DNA from 4 places in the Enterobacter sichuanensis genome. Region 1 is predicted to be linked to each of the others. Evidence: predicted binding sites of a transcription regulator. Region 1 holds the regulator's gene; each other region holds the start of a gene.

The links. Region 1 encodes PurR, which represses purine synthesis genes. Its sites were predicted from a motif close to CANGCAAACGTTTGCNTG; they were not measured.
Region 2: raiA (ribosome-associated translation inhibitor RaiA) is a predicted target of PurR. The motif match lies at 1,480-1,497, and genes of this name have one in related genera.
Region 3: pyrD (quinone-dependent dihydroorotate dehydrogenase) is a predicted target of PurR. The motif match lies at 1,458-1,475, and genes of this name have one in related genera.
Region 4: pyrC (dihydroorotase) is a predicted target of PurR. The motif match lies at 1,712-1,729, and genes of this name have one in related genera.

What each region holds. Positions count from the first base shown of each region.
Region 1 covers NZ_CP027986.1:2,007,541-2,010,652, reverse strand. The annotation lists gene C1N69_RS09645 (MFS transporter) at 1-316, opposite strand, end outside; gene cydH (cytochrome bd-I oxidase subunit CydH) at 480-569, opposite strand; gene purR (HTH-type transcriptional repressor PurR) at 867-1,892, shown strand; gene punR (DNA-binding transcriptional activator PunR) at 1,909-2,820, opposite strand; gene punC (purine nucleoside transporter PunC) at 2,936-3,112, shown strand, end outside.
Region 2 covers NZ_CP027986.1:3,544,984-3,548,095, forward strand. The annotation lists gene rluD (23S rRNA pseudouridine(1911/1915/1917) synthase RluD) at 1-457, opposite strand, end outside; gene bamD (outer membrane protein assembly factor BamD) at 589-1,326, shown strand; gene raiA (ribosome-associated translation inhibitor RaiA) at 1,595-1,936, shown strand; Phe leader region at 2,047-2,172, shown strand; gene pheL (pheA operon leader peptide PheL) at 2,048-2,095, shown strand; gene pheA (bifunctional chorismate mutase/prephenate dehydratase) at 2,203-3,112, shown strand, end outside.
Region 3 covers NZ_CP027986.1:1,617,847-1,620,958, reverse strand. The annotation lists gene zapC (cell division protein ZapC) at 1-186, opposite strand, end outside; gene pyrD (quinone-dependent dihydroorotate dehydrogenase) at 352-1,362, opposite strand; gene ssuE (NADPH-dependent FMN reductase) at 1,612-2,187, shown strand; gene C1N69_RS07570 (sulfonate ABC transporter substrate-binding protein) at 2,180-3,112, shown strand, end outside.
Region 4 covers NZ_CP027986.1:1,781,295-1,784,406, forward strand. The annotation lists gene bssS (biofilm formation regulator BssS) at 1-8, opposite strand, end outside; gene dinI (DNA damage-inducible protein I) at 282-527, opposite strand; gene pyrC (dihydroorotase) at 602-1,648, opposite strand; gene C1N69_RS08465 (lipoprotein) at 1,777-2,337, opposite strand; gene mdtH (multidrug efflux MFS transporter MdtH) at 2,461-3,112, opposite strand, start outside.

The sequences.
Region 1 (3,112 bases):
TAAGGCTGGTCAGAATGCGTGACAGCATCAGGGTGGTGTAGTCCGGCGAAATGGCGGAAAGCACGTTGCCCAGGGTAAAGATCGCCATCAGGAAAATCAGCGCATTGCGACGCGCGCGGTGTGAAAGCAGCAGCGTCATCAGCGGGGCGCCTACCATCACGCCGATGGCATAAGCGCTGATTAACATGCCTGCCGCAGGGATCGAGACGTCCACGCCGCGGGCGATAACAGGCAGTAACCCCATCGGGGAGAATTCAGTGGTGCCAATCCCAAAAGCGCCAATCGCCAGGGCCAGCAGGGGAAAATTGATTTTCATGCGTCAACTCCGGATGCCGTGTCATGTGGTGACACAGAACAAAGAAGCGCAAAGCATGACATCAATCACAAAAAATGAGAAGTTAACAAAATGGCAAAAGATTTTTGCCGTAGATGTAACAATCTGGAACAGCCGCAGGGAGCGTGCGCTCCCTGCGCGTAAATCAGTGCAGCGCCGCCGTCAGGCCTGCGGCAACAATCAGCGCCAGCACAATAAGGGTGGTGAACAGCGAAAACTTCAGATCGGCACTCATCAATTTTTCTCCTTTTAATCCCCCCACGAAAAGTGAGCCTGCTCATTTTTGCACAGTTTACGTCAAAAATCTTCCTGGATTTAAACTGATAACCACTTTACCTCTTCCCCTTTTCATCAAGATAGGACAAAATTCCACGCTAAATTTATTAGCGTACCGGCCATTGACCCCCTCCTGACGTCCCGTGTCGTTTTCCCGGCGTGCCGCAATTCAAAATTGCGTGATAAGGGTGAGAGAAGGCAAACGTTTACCTTCAAGTTTTTCAGGAGCTTAGGATATGGTCTGGAGTGACATTTAATGGCAACAATTAAAGACGTAGCAAAACGCGCAAACGTTTCCACTACAACCGTATCACATGTAATTAACAAAACCCGCTTTGTGGCGGAAGAGACGCGCAACGCCGTCTGGGCGGCAATCAAAGAGCTGCACTACTCACCAAGTGCGGTTGCGCGTAGCCTCAAGGTGAATCACACCAAGTCCATTGGCTTGCTGGCCACCAGCAGTGAAGCGGCCTATTTTGCCGAGATCATCGAGGCAGTAGAGAAAAACTGCTTCCAGAAAGGCTATACCCTGATTCTGGGCAACGCGTGGAATAGCATTGAAAAACAGCGCGCCTACCTGTCGATGATGGCGCAAAAGCGCGTGGATGGCCTGCTGGTAATGTGTTCCGAATACCCGGAATCCGTGCTGTCGATGCTGGAAGAGTATCGCCATATTCCCATGGTGGTGATGGACTGGGGTGAAGCGCGAGCGGATTTCACCGATTCCGTCATCGATAACGCCTTTGAAGGCGGCTATATGGCCGGTCGTTACCTGATCGAGCGCGGCCACCGTGAGATTGGCGTGATCCCGGGCCCTCTGGAGCGCAATACCGGCGCGGGTCGTCTGGCCGGTTTTATGAAAGCGATGGAAGAAGCGCTGATCACCGTACCGGAAAACTGGATCGTACAGGGAGACTTTGAGCCGGAATCAGGCTACCGCGCGATGCAGCAGATTGTCTCCCAGCAGCACCGCCCAACCGCTGTTTTCTGCGGGGGTGACATCATGGCGATGGGCGCGCTTTGCGCGGCCGATGAACTGGGTCTGCGCGTACCGCAGGATATTTCGGTGATCGGGTATGACAACGTGCGTAACGCGCGCTTCTTTACCCCCGCGCTGACCACCATTCACCAGCCGAAAGATTCACTGGGTGAAACGGCTTTCAATATGCTGTTGGACAGGATCGTCAACAAGCGCGAAGAGTCGCAGTCCATTGAAGTTCATCCGCGTCTTATCGAACGCCGTTCCGTTGCGGATGGTCCGTTCCGCGACTATCGTCGTTAATTTTGTACGGGGCCAGCTATGCTGGCTCCCGTAACCATTCCCGGTTTAGCGTTTCGCTGTCTCCCAGATAATCCAGCAGCCAGGCCATGGCGGGCGAGACGTCATTTTGTTGCCAGGTGAGGCAGCAGGCCGCATCCGGGAAGGGATTCTCCAGCGTCAGTTCTACCCATTCTCCGGTATCGATTCTGGGGCGCGCAAAATGAGCGGGCACCATCGCGACGCACAGCCCGGCACTGAGGCACGTTGCTGACGATTCCCAGTCAGGCGCCACCACGCGCCGCTGGTTATCCAGCAGCCAGGTGATGCGCTTGGGTAATGAACGGGAGGTATCCTCCAGCACCAGCGATGGCCAGTTGCGCAGCGTATCGTCGCTCAGCCGTCCTTCCAGCGCCGCCAGGGGGTGATCGCTGGCCACCACGCATTTCCAGCTCAGCATCCCCATATCACGGAAGGCGTAACGCCCCCCGACCGGGATCGCCTGTGTGGCCCCTATCGCCATCTCCACCCTTCCGTCCGCCAGGGCATCCCAGACGCCGTTGAATACCTCTTGTGAGACCCGCAGTTCGACATCGGAAAAATGTCGATAGAAATCCACGATCATCTGCCGGGTGCGCTCCGGCTTAACGATATTGTCCACCGCAATGGAAAGATGACCCCGCCAGCCGTTTGCGATCTGCTGGCACTGTTCGCGGGTGATCTGCATTTTTTTGATAACAGAACGCCCTTCCTTCAAAAACCACGCCCCTGCGGGCGTTAATTCCACATCGCGATGGCGCCGTTCAAACAGTGGAACCGCCAGCCATTCCTCAAGCTGACGCACCGTGTAGCTGATAGCAGACGGGACGCGGTGCAGCTCCTGCGCCGCACCGCTAAAGCTGCCGTTACGCGCGACAGCATCGACCACTTCAAGAGAATAATCTGACCACATTTTCTGCCTGCAAAAAATTTGAATGCACCCGCCAAATATTAGCGTTTCACAAGCGGCTTTGCACTACATACACTCAGCGCCAACGTACACCTGCCTCCTTCAGGAGAAGAAAATAATGCAACCCAGGAAAGGTTTTTTAGTCTGGCTTGGCGGCTTAAGCGTGCTGGGCTTTTTGGCCACCGATATGTACCTGCCGGCTTTTGCCGCGATGCAGGAAGATTTGCAAACCCCTGCCGCGGCCATCAGCGCCAGCCTGAGTTTGTTCCTCGCCGGTTTTGCTTTCGCACAGCTG
Region 2 (3,112 bases), 1.5 Mb from region 1:
GAACAGTCTTCGCGACCACCATCAGACCGGTCGTGTCTTTATCCAGACGGTGCACAATGCCCGCGCGCGGAACATCCGCGATGGGCGGATAATAATGGAGAAGTGCGTTAAGTACCGTACCGTCAGGGTTCCCCGCGCCCGGATGAACCACCAGGTCGCGCGGTTTGTTGATCACCAGGATGTCATCATCTTCGTAGACGATGTCCAGTGGGATATCCTGCGGCTCGAAGCGGATTTCCTCTTCGATTTCAGCATTGATGGCGACAGCTTCCCCACCTAACACTTTCTCTTTTGGTTTGTCCCAGATCTTGCCGTTTACCATCACACGCTGGTCAAGGATCCATTCTTTTATGCGTGAACGCGAATAATCAGGGAACAATTCGGCCAAAGCCTGATCTAAGCGTTGACCGAGCTGATTTTCGGAGACTGTTGCGGTGAGTTCTACTCGTTGTGCCATAAACTGCTTCTTCGTTTAACGTTGGGTTTTACGGCTTTGCCGTTTAATATAGTGTGCTATTGTAGCTGGTCTTAATCGGGAGCAGGAACAGAGTTTCTCCCGGACAAACATTTGAGGAAAGTCAAAACGTCATGACGCGCATGAAATATCTGGTGGCAGCGGCCACGTTGAGCCTGGCTTTGGTGGGCTGCTCCGGTTCAAATGAACAGGTCCCTGACAATCCGCCGAATGAAATCTATGCGACTGCACAACAAAAGTTGCAGGACGGTAACTGGAAACAGGCGATAACGCAACTGGAAGCGTTGGATAATCGCTATCCATTTGGTCCGTATTCGCAGCAGGTACAGTTAGATCTCATCTACGCATACTATAAAAATGCCGATCTGCCGCTGGCACAGGCAACCATCGATCGTTTCATGCGTCTGAACCCGACTCATCCTAACATCGACTATGTCATGTACATGCGCGGTCTCACCAACATGGCACTGGATGACAGTGCGCTTCAGGGCTTCTTCGGCGTGGATCGTTCCGACCGTGACCCGCAGCATGCGCGTGACGCCTTCAATGACTTCTCCAAACTGGTGCGCGGCTATCCGAACAGTCAGTACGTGACTGACGCCACCAAACGTCTGGTGTTCCTGAAAGATCGTCTGGCGAAATATGAGTACTCCGTGGCGGAATACTATACCCGCCGTGGCGCATGGGTTGCCGTGGTTAACCGCGTAGAGGGTATGCTGCGTGATTATCCGGATACCCAGGCAACGCGCGACGGCCTGAAGCTGATGGAAAATGCGTACCGTCAGATGCAGATGACCGCCCAGGCTGAAAAAGTGGCGAAAATCATTGCTGCCAACAGCAGCAACACCTGATATGACCTCAATGCAAAACGGCAGCCCGAAGGCTGCCGTTTTTTTATTCATTTCTGAGCATCGCTGAAGCGCTTTAGCCTCAACACATCCCGTCAACTATGACCGCAATTTTTGCCTTCCACAAGGTAAATCTCACCTCTTCCTGCCCTGCCTCACAAAAAAGATTCCCTGACAAAAACCGACAAAATAACGTGATCTAAATCACACATTTTGACATTGGGTCGGGTATGCTGGAATCACCAAGACGGAAAGACAAGAGGTAAAATTTATGACAATGAACATTACCAGTAAACAAATGGAAATTACTCCGGCAATTCGCCAGCACGTCGCAGACCGTCTCGCCAAACTGGATAAATGGCAAACACATTTGATTAATCCACATATCATCCTGTCCAAGGAGCCGCAGGGTTTCATCGCTGACGCAACTATCAATACTCCAAACGGCCATCTGGTCGCCAGCGCAAAACATGAGGATATGTACACCGCAATTAACGATTTGATCAACAAGCTGGAACGGCAGCTCAATAAAGTGCAACACAAAGGTGAAGCCCGTCGCGCCACAACATCGGTGAAAGACGCCAGCTTCGCGGAAGAAGTTGAAGAAGAGTAATCCTTTAAATTGAGTGTACCGCCAACGCGCCTTCGGGCGCGTTTTTTGTTTTTTATTGACAGGGTGAAAACAGTACGGGTACTTTAACGATATCAATCACAGGATGACCTTATGAAACTGACACCGTTCTTCTTCGCATTCTTTTTTACCTTCCCCTGAACGGGAGGCGTTTCGTCGTGTGATAAAGAATGCGAAGACGAACAACAAGGCCTCCCACACCGGGGGGCCTTTTTTATTGATAACGATAAAATGAGACAGGCAACACTATGACACCGGAAAACCCGTTACTGGATCTGCGAGTTAAGATCAGCGCACTGGATGAAAAATTACTGGCGCTGCTGGCCGAACGCCGCGCGCTCGCCATCGAAGTGGGTAAAGCCAAGCTGGACTCCCATCGCCCGGTCCGAGATATTGACCGCGAGCGCGATCTGCTGGAGCGGCTGATTCAGCTCGGTAAAGCGCATCACCTCGATGCCCATTACATCACCCGGTTGTTCCAGCTCATCATCGAAGACTCTGTTCTGACCCAGCAAGCTTTACTCCAGCAGCACCTGAACAAAACCAATCCGCACTCTGCGCGTATCGCCTTCCTCGGACCGAAGGGCTCTTATTCTCACCTGGCCGCACGTCAGTATGCCGCACGCCATTTTGAAGAATTTATTGAGAGCGGCTGTGCGAAGTTTGCCGATATTTTCAATCAGGTCGAGACCGGCCAGGCGGATTACGCCGTCGTGCCGATTGAAAACACCAGCTCCGGCGCCATCAACGACGTTTATGATTTGCTGCAGCACACCAGCCTGTCGCTGGTTGGCGAACTGACGATCCCTATCGATCACTGCGTGCTGGTCTCTGGCTCAACGGACCTGAGCAAGATCGAAACCGTCTACAGCCACCCGCAGCCGTTCCAGCAGTGCAGCCAGTTTCTGAACCGCTACCCTAACTGGAAAATCGAGTACACCGAAAGCACCTCCGCGGCGATGGAAAAAGTCGCGCAGGCTAACTCCCCCACCGTCGCGGCGCTCGGTAGCGAAGCGGGCGGCGCGCTGTATGGTTTACAGGTGCTCGAACGCAACCTGGCAAACCAGACACAAAACATCACCCGCTTCGTGGTGCTGGCCCGCAAGGCCATTAATGTGTCAGACCAGGTCCCGGCCAAAACCACGCTGCTGATGGCGA
Region 3 (3,112 bases), 390 kb from region 1:
CTCCTCAAAGGAGAAATAAAGCGCAGCGTCATCCACGCAAAAGCCAGACGGGGAAAACGCATCCGGGGTTAACATTCGGCGGGCGAAACGAGAACGAAACAACATGCCATTGGCTAAATCGAGCATCATTCGATCGTGCTCGTCGCAAAAATACCAGCGCCAGTTATCGTCAGGTTTAATTCGCATGTTTCTCTCCCGTACCCAAACGTCCTGTACTAAAAATGTCCTGATTGCCGCTTCGTTTATAACACCATTAATAAAAGACCATAATGTCTAAATAAGCAACAGTGACGGAATATAAAACAACCAGGGCTGGAAATAAAGCCCTGGTTGTCTGATTAGGAGAAAAGATTAGATATGAGTAACGATTTCTTTAATCAGCGGCGGCCCTTTAAAAATAAAGCCGGAATAGATTTGCACCAGTGACGCACCTGCCGCCATCTTCTCGCGCGCAGCTATCACGGAGTCAATGCCACCGACGCCAATAATCGGCAGGCGTCCTTTTAATTCCGCAGACAGGGCACGAATAATTTCGGTGCTTTTTAATTGTACTGGACGACCGCTTAACCCACCCGCTTCATCACAGTTTTTCATTCCCTGTACGAGGGAGCGATCGAGGGTGGTATTGGTCGCAATCACGCCATCAATATTATGGCGAACTAAACTGTCAGCAACCTGGATCAATTCTTCCGCAGAAAGATCCGGGGCGATCTTAACCGCCACCGGAACATATTTATGGTGGATCGCCTGCAGGGCATTTTGTTTATTTTTAATGGCGCTCAGAAGATCGTCCAGCGCTTCACCATATTGTAAGGATCGCAGGCCCGGAGTATTGGGTGAAGAAATATTCACCGCGATATAACCGGCATAGGCGTAGACTTTTTCCATACAAATCAGGTAGTCATCTTTACCCTGCTCGACTGGCGTATCTTTATTTTTGCCGATATTGATGCCTAATACCCCATCAAAATGGGCTTTTTTTACGTTCTCCACCAGGTGATCCACACCGTGGTTGTTAAAGCCCATGCGGTTGATCAACCCTTCGGCTTCGACCAGGCGGAACAGGCGCGGCTTGTCATTTCCCGGCTGCGGACGCGGGGTGACGGTACCAATTTCGATGGAGCCAAAGCCCATCGCGCCCAGGGCATCAATGCACTCGCCATTTTTATCCAGACCTGCCGCCAGACCCAGCGGGTTTTTAAAAGTCAGTCCCATGCACTGCACAGGTTTTTCCGGCACGTTCTGGCGCACCAGTGCCGCCAGCGGCGTTCCGGTAATACGACGTAATTGCTGGAATGTAAATTCATGAGCGCGCTCAGGATCGAGCTGGAAAAGGGCTTTACGAACGAAGGGGTAGTACATGAACTCTCCTGGATTCCCGGTGTGCAAACCGGGAGGGGATTATGGGCGATCCCGGCGCGAAAGGGAATTGACCTGTGGCAAAAAAAGCCGCGTAAAACGCAATCGTTTACCTGCCCGGGGATTTCTTATGCTCTTTTTCGCATTTTAATTGCAGATAAATCATTTAGTGGAATAACCGCGCGATGTCACACTCCTGAAAATTGTTATGAATGTTAGATAAAAGCAAACAATTGGTTATAAGGAGGAAGTATGCGCGTCATTACTCTGGCCGGAAGTCCACGATTCCCTTCGCGCTCCAGCGCCCTGCTGGAATATGCCCGTGAAAAGCTCAATGCCCTGGATGTGGAAGTGTGCCACTGGAACCTGCATAACTTCGAACCTGAGGATCTGCTCTACGCCCGTTTTGACAGCCCCGCGCTCAAAACCCTGACAGAACAGCTTAAAGACGCGGACGGCTTAATCGTCGCCACGCCGATTTATAAAGCCTCTTTTTCCGGCGCACTGAAAACCTTGCTTGATTTGCTTCCTGAACGCGCACTGGATGGCAAGGTGGTGTTGCCGCTGGCCACAGGCGGCACAGTCGCCCATTTACTGGCGGTGGATTACGCCCTGAAGCCGGTCCTGAACGCGCTGAAAGCGCAGGAGATCCTCCACGGCGTCTTCGCGGATGACTCCCAGGTCATTGACTATCAGCACAAACCACACTTTACGCCTAATCTGCAAACCCGCCTCGATAACGCTCTGGAAACCTTCTGGCATGCCCTGCATCGCAGGGATATTCAGGCTCCGGCGTTTGGTCAGCCTCAAGGAGTCGCTCATGTTTAAAATCTTATCACGCGTCGGACTGGCAGGTCTGATGGCACTGACGTCGCTGGCCCATGCCGCAGATAACGCCCCTGAGAGCTTACGCATCGGTTACCAGAAAGGCAGCGTGAGTATGGTGCTGGCCAAAAGCCACCAGCTTCTGGAAAAACGCTTTCCGGACACCCAATTCTCCTGGGTTGAGTTTCCCGCTGGCCCCCAGATGCTGGAAGCCCTGAACGTCGGCAGTATTGATCTGGGCAGTACAGGCGATATTCCGCCAATATTCGCCCAGGCCGCCGGAGCGGACCTCGTCTACGTGGGCGTTGAGCCGCCTAAACCGAAGGCCGAAGTGATTCTGGTACCGGAAAAGAGCGACATCAAAAGCGTCGCCGATCTTAAAGGACATAAAGTTGCGTTTCAGAAAGGTTCCAGCTCGCATAACCTGCTGTTGCGTGCCCTGCAGGAAGCCGGGCTGAAGTTCACCGATATTCAGCCCGTCTATCTGACCCCGGCTGATGCGCGCGCCGCCTTCCAGCAAGGGAATGTGGACGCCTGGGCCATCTGGGATCCGTACTACTCGGCCGCACTGCTGCAGGGCGGCGTGCGGGTACTGAAAGACGGTACCACCCTGAAACAGACCGGCTCGTTCTACCTTGCCGCAAAACCGTATGCGGAAAAGAACGGTGCATTTATTCAGAACGTACTGGATACCTTTACCCAGGCCGATGCCCTGACCCAGAGCCAGCGTCAGGAAAGTATTGCCCTGCTGGCAAAAACCATGGGCTTACCTGAACCGGTGATCGCGAGCTATCTCAGCCACCGTCCACCGACCACCATTTCCCCCGTAGATGCACACGTTGCCGCACTTCAGCAGCAAACCGCTGACCTCTTCTATCAAAATCACCTGGTTCCTAAGCAGGTGGATATTCGTGAACGTATCTGGCAA
Region 4 (3,112 bases), 230 kb from region 1:
TTTTCCATTATAACCCCCTTAATGCGTGTTAGAAGACAACGGCTCTGAGGTTCAATGCATGTTTTTCTGAAAGCATCTTCAGTATACCAAGTAATAAGGGTTCCAACGGGAAAAATAAACAGGTGGCAACACATTTTTCTGCTTTTTAGGATTGTTCGAACAATAAAACACCATCTCGTTCACGATTTTTAAAGAAGATGCCGAATTAATTTGAATTTCCAGAATGTTTAGACGAAAAAAAGCCGGGGCGACCCGGCAAAAAACACAATGAGGGAGCAGTGTTAATCTGTGATGAACCAGTCGTCGGCGCTTTCCCACGTTTCCTGCAGAATTTCGCTGATGCGATCTTTATCTTCTTTCGCGCCGCCAATGACGGAGAGGTTGTTCGCTGAGGCGTAACGCACCGTTACGGCACCCGCGTTGTCGGGAAAGGTATTATTAATACGACGGGACAATTCGCCTGCCAGTGCATCAAGCGCGCCGGCAGGCAGAACGGTCGTTTTGGCTATGGTGACTTCAATACGCATAAAGGCCCCCTGTGTAATATACTGTTTATTTATACAGGTATATTCTCGGTTTGACAACAAGGGGCATTGTTTTTTTAACGTTTTACCGTCCAGTTTACGGTTTCACCCGCCAGGAATGGGATCAGCGTGTCATCCGTCAGCGCGATGGACTCCTCAACGAGGCTTGTCTTACGCTCCAGTTCGATGAAGGTCTCGTTGACCGGCAGGCCGTAGAAGCGCGGGCCGTTGAGAGAGCAGAACGCTTCGAAATGCTCCAGCGCGTTCATCTCTTCAAACACGGTCGCGTAGCTGGCAAGCGCAGTTGGGGCGTTGAAACAGCCTGCGCAACCGCAGCTTGCCTCTTTACGATGGCGGGCGTGAGGGGCGGAATCGGTGCCCAGGAACGCACGGGAGAACCCGCTGGCCACCAGCTCGCGCAGCGCCTGCTGGTGGATGTTGCGCTTAAGAATAGGCAGGCAGTACAGGTGAGGGCGCACCCCGCCGACCAGCATGTGGTTGCGGTTAAACATCAGGTGCTGTGGCGTAATGGTCGCGGCGATAAGTTCGTTGCCGTCACGCACGTACTCTGCTGCGTCTTTGGTGGTGATATGCTCGAAGACCACTTTCAGCGCCGGCAGGCGCTGGCGCAGAGGCTCCATGACGGTCTCAATAAAACGGGCTTCACGGTCGAAGATGTCAATCTCGGCATGCGTCACTTCCCCATGAACCAGCAGCGGCATGCCCAGTTTCTGCATGCGTTCCAGAACCGGCATGATGGCATCAATACTGGTGACCCCGTGGCTGGAATTGGTGGTGGCATTCGCCGGGTAGAGTTTAGCCGCCGTAAATACGCCTTCGTTGAACCCGCGCTCCACTTCGTTCGGATCCAGGGAATCGGTCAGATAGCAGGTCATCAGCGGGGTAAAATCATGTCCCGCGGGAACGGCATCAAGGATGCGCTGGCGGTAGGCCATCGCCGCATCAACGGTGGTGACTGGTGGCACCAGGTTAGGCATGACAATCGCGCGGCCATAAATTTCGCTGGTATAAGGCACGACAGTTTTCAGCATATCGCCATCACGCAGATGGATATGCCAGTCGTCAGGGCGGCGGATTTTAAGAACCTGGGGTTGTGCAGTCATGGAAGCTCCGGCTTGTCAGGGATCAGTCATAAGGATGGCTGTTTTTGCCGGACACAAATCATAAGCGGAAACGTTTTCCTTTGCACACTTTTCCGTAAAAAAAAAGGGCGCCGCAGCGCCCCTTCAGGTTAATCGGTGAAAGGAATAATAATTTCTCCTGGCTTCACCTCTATGCCTTTAGCATATTTTTTCGCCAGGGCTTCCCCTTTGCTTTTGTCTTCACTTAAGACATACGCGGGCTGCTGGTTAAAGTAATTACGCAGTGACTGATTCAGATAAGGCATCAGGGTTTGCAGAACCGGTGCCATCTTGTCCGGGGAAACCTTCGCATCGACGACTTCCATCTCCTGCAGGAAAATCGCCCCTTTCTCCTTGTTGAAAACGGGCAGTGCCTTCAGCTTGAGCTTGATGTTGGCTTTCTGATTGCCAAAAAGGGATGACATGTCGAGGTCCGCATCTCCTGACAGGGTGACTTTGTTTGGCTCTTCACGTCCGATCTGACTGGTCAGATTCGAGAGCACGATATGCGCGTCCGCAAGCCCCGGCACGCCAATGTCTTTAGAAAAATTATTATGTTTTTCCAGCGCCTGATTAATTTCCTGTTCACTGACGGTATATTGCGTGAGCTGGTTACAGCCAACCAGCAGACCGCTGACAATGAATGCAGCAGCAAAGACAATCTTCTTCATAGTGTTCCTCAACGAAAAATCGGCGCTTCTGTCCTGTTACGCCAGTATGTCAGTGTGAAATGGCAGAAACCAGCAGAAAAAACTGAGAAATGGGGCGGGAAGGGCTCCCGCCCGAGGGAAAGGCTACGCGCCGGGTTCGAGCATGCCGCTCGCGCTGCGTTTCTGGCTGAACTGCCACCACAGGGCAAGGAGCGTCATAAAGCCCACCACGCCGAGCATCATCCAGGGAAGCTCAGGTTGCTGTAACGCTTTGCCGGCATCAAACAGCCAGCCGCCGCCGGTGTATCCCAACGCGCCGCCAAGGGCCAATCCCAGGCGGCTGAACCCCATATAGCTGCCGCGTGCGCGCGCATCCGCGAGCGAGGCGCTCAGCGTTTCACGGGCAGGTTCGGCGATGATGGAGCCGATATAGAACGTGCAAATCAGTGTAAACAACTGCTGAAGCGAGTTCACCAGGCCAATAGGCATCATGCTCAGCGTCATCAGGAACAGCCCGGCCATCAGGCGATGTTCCAGACGAAAACGCCGTTCGCTCCAGCGGGCAATGGGATAGAGCAGCGTCAGAGAAAGCGCGGCTTCAATGGCGTACATCCATTTAACGGCAGCAGGGGTGCCCGCAATGTCGTTCACCATGATCGGCAGCATCAGCATCACCTGCACGGCAAGCATGTAATACCCCGTCAGGGTCAACACATAGGTGACAAAGCGTTTGTCATGCAGGACGCGCCCCAGCCCTTCCCGGACCGGCGCTTTGACCGTCGACAGCTTCCACGCT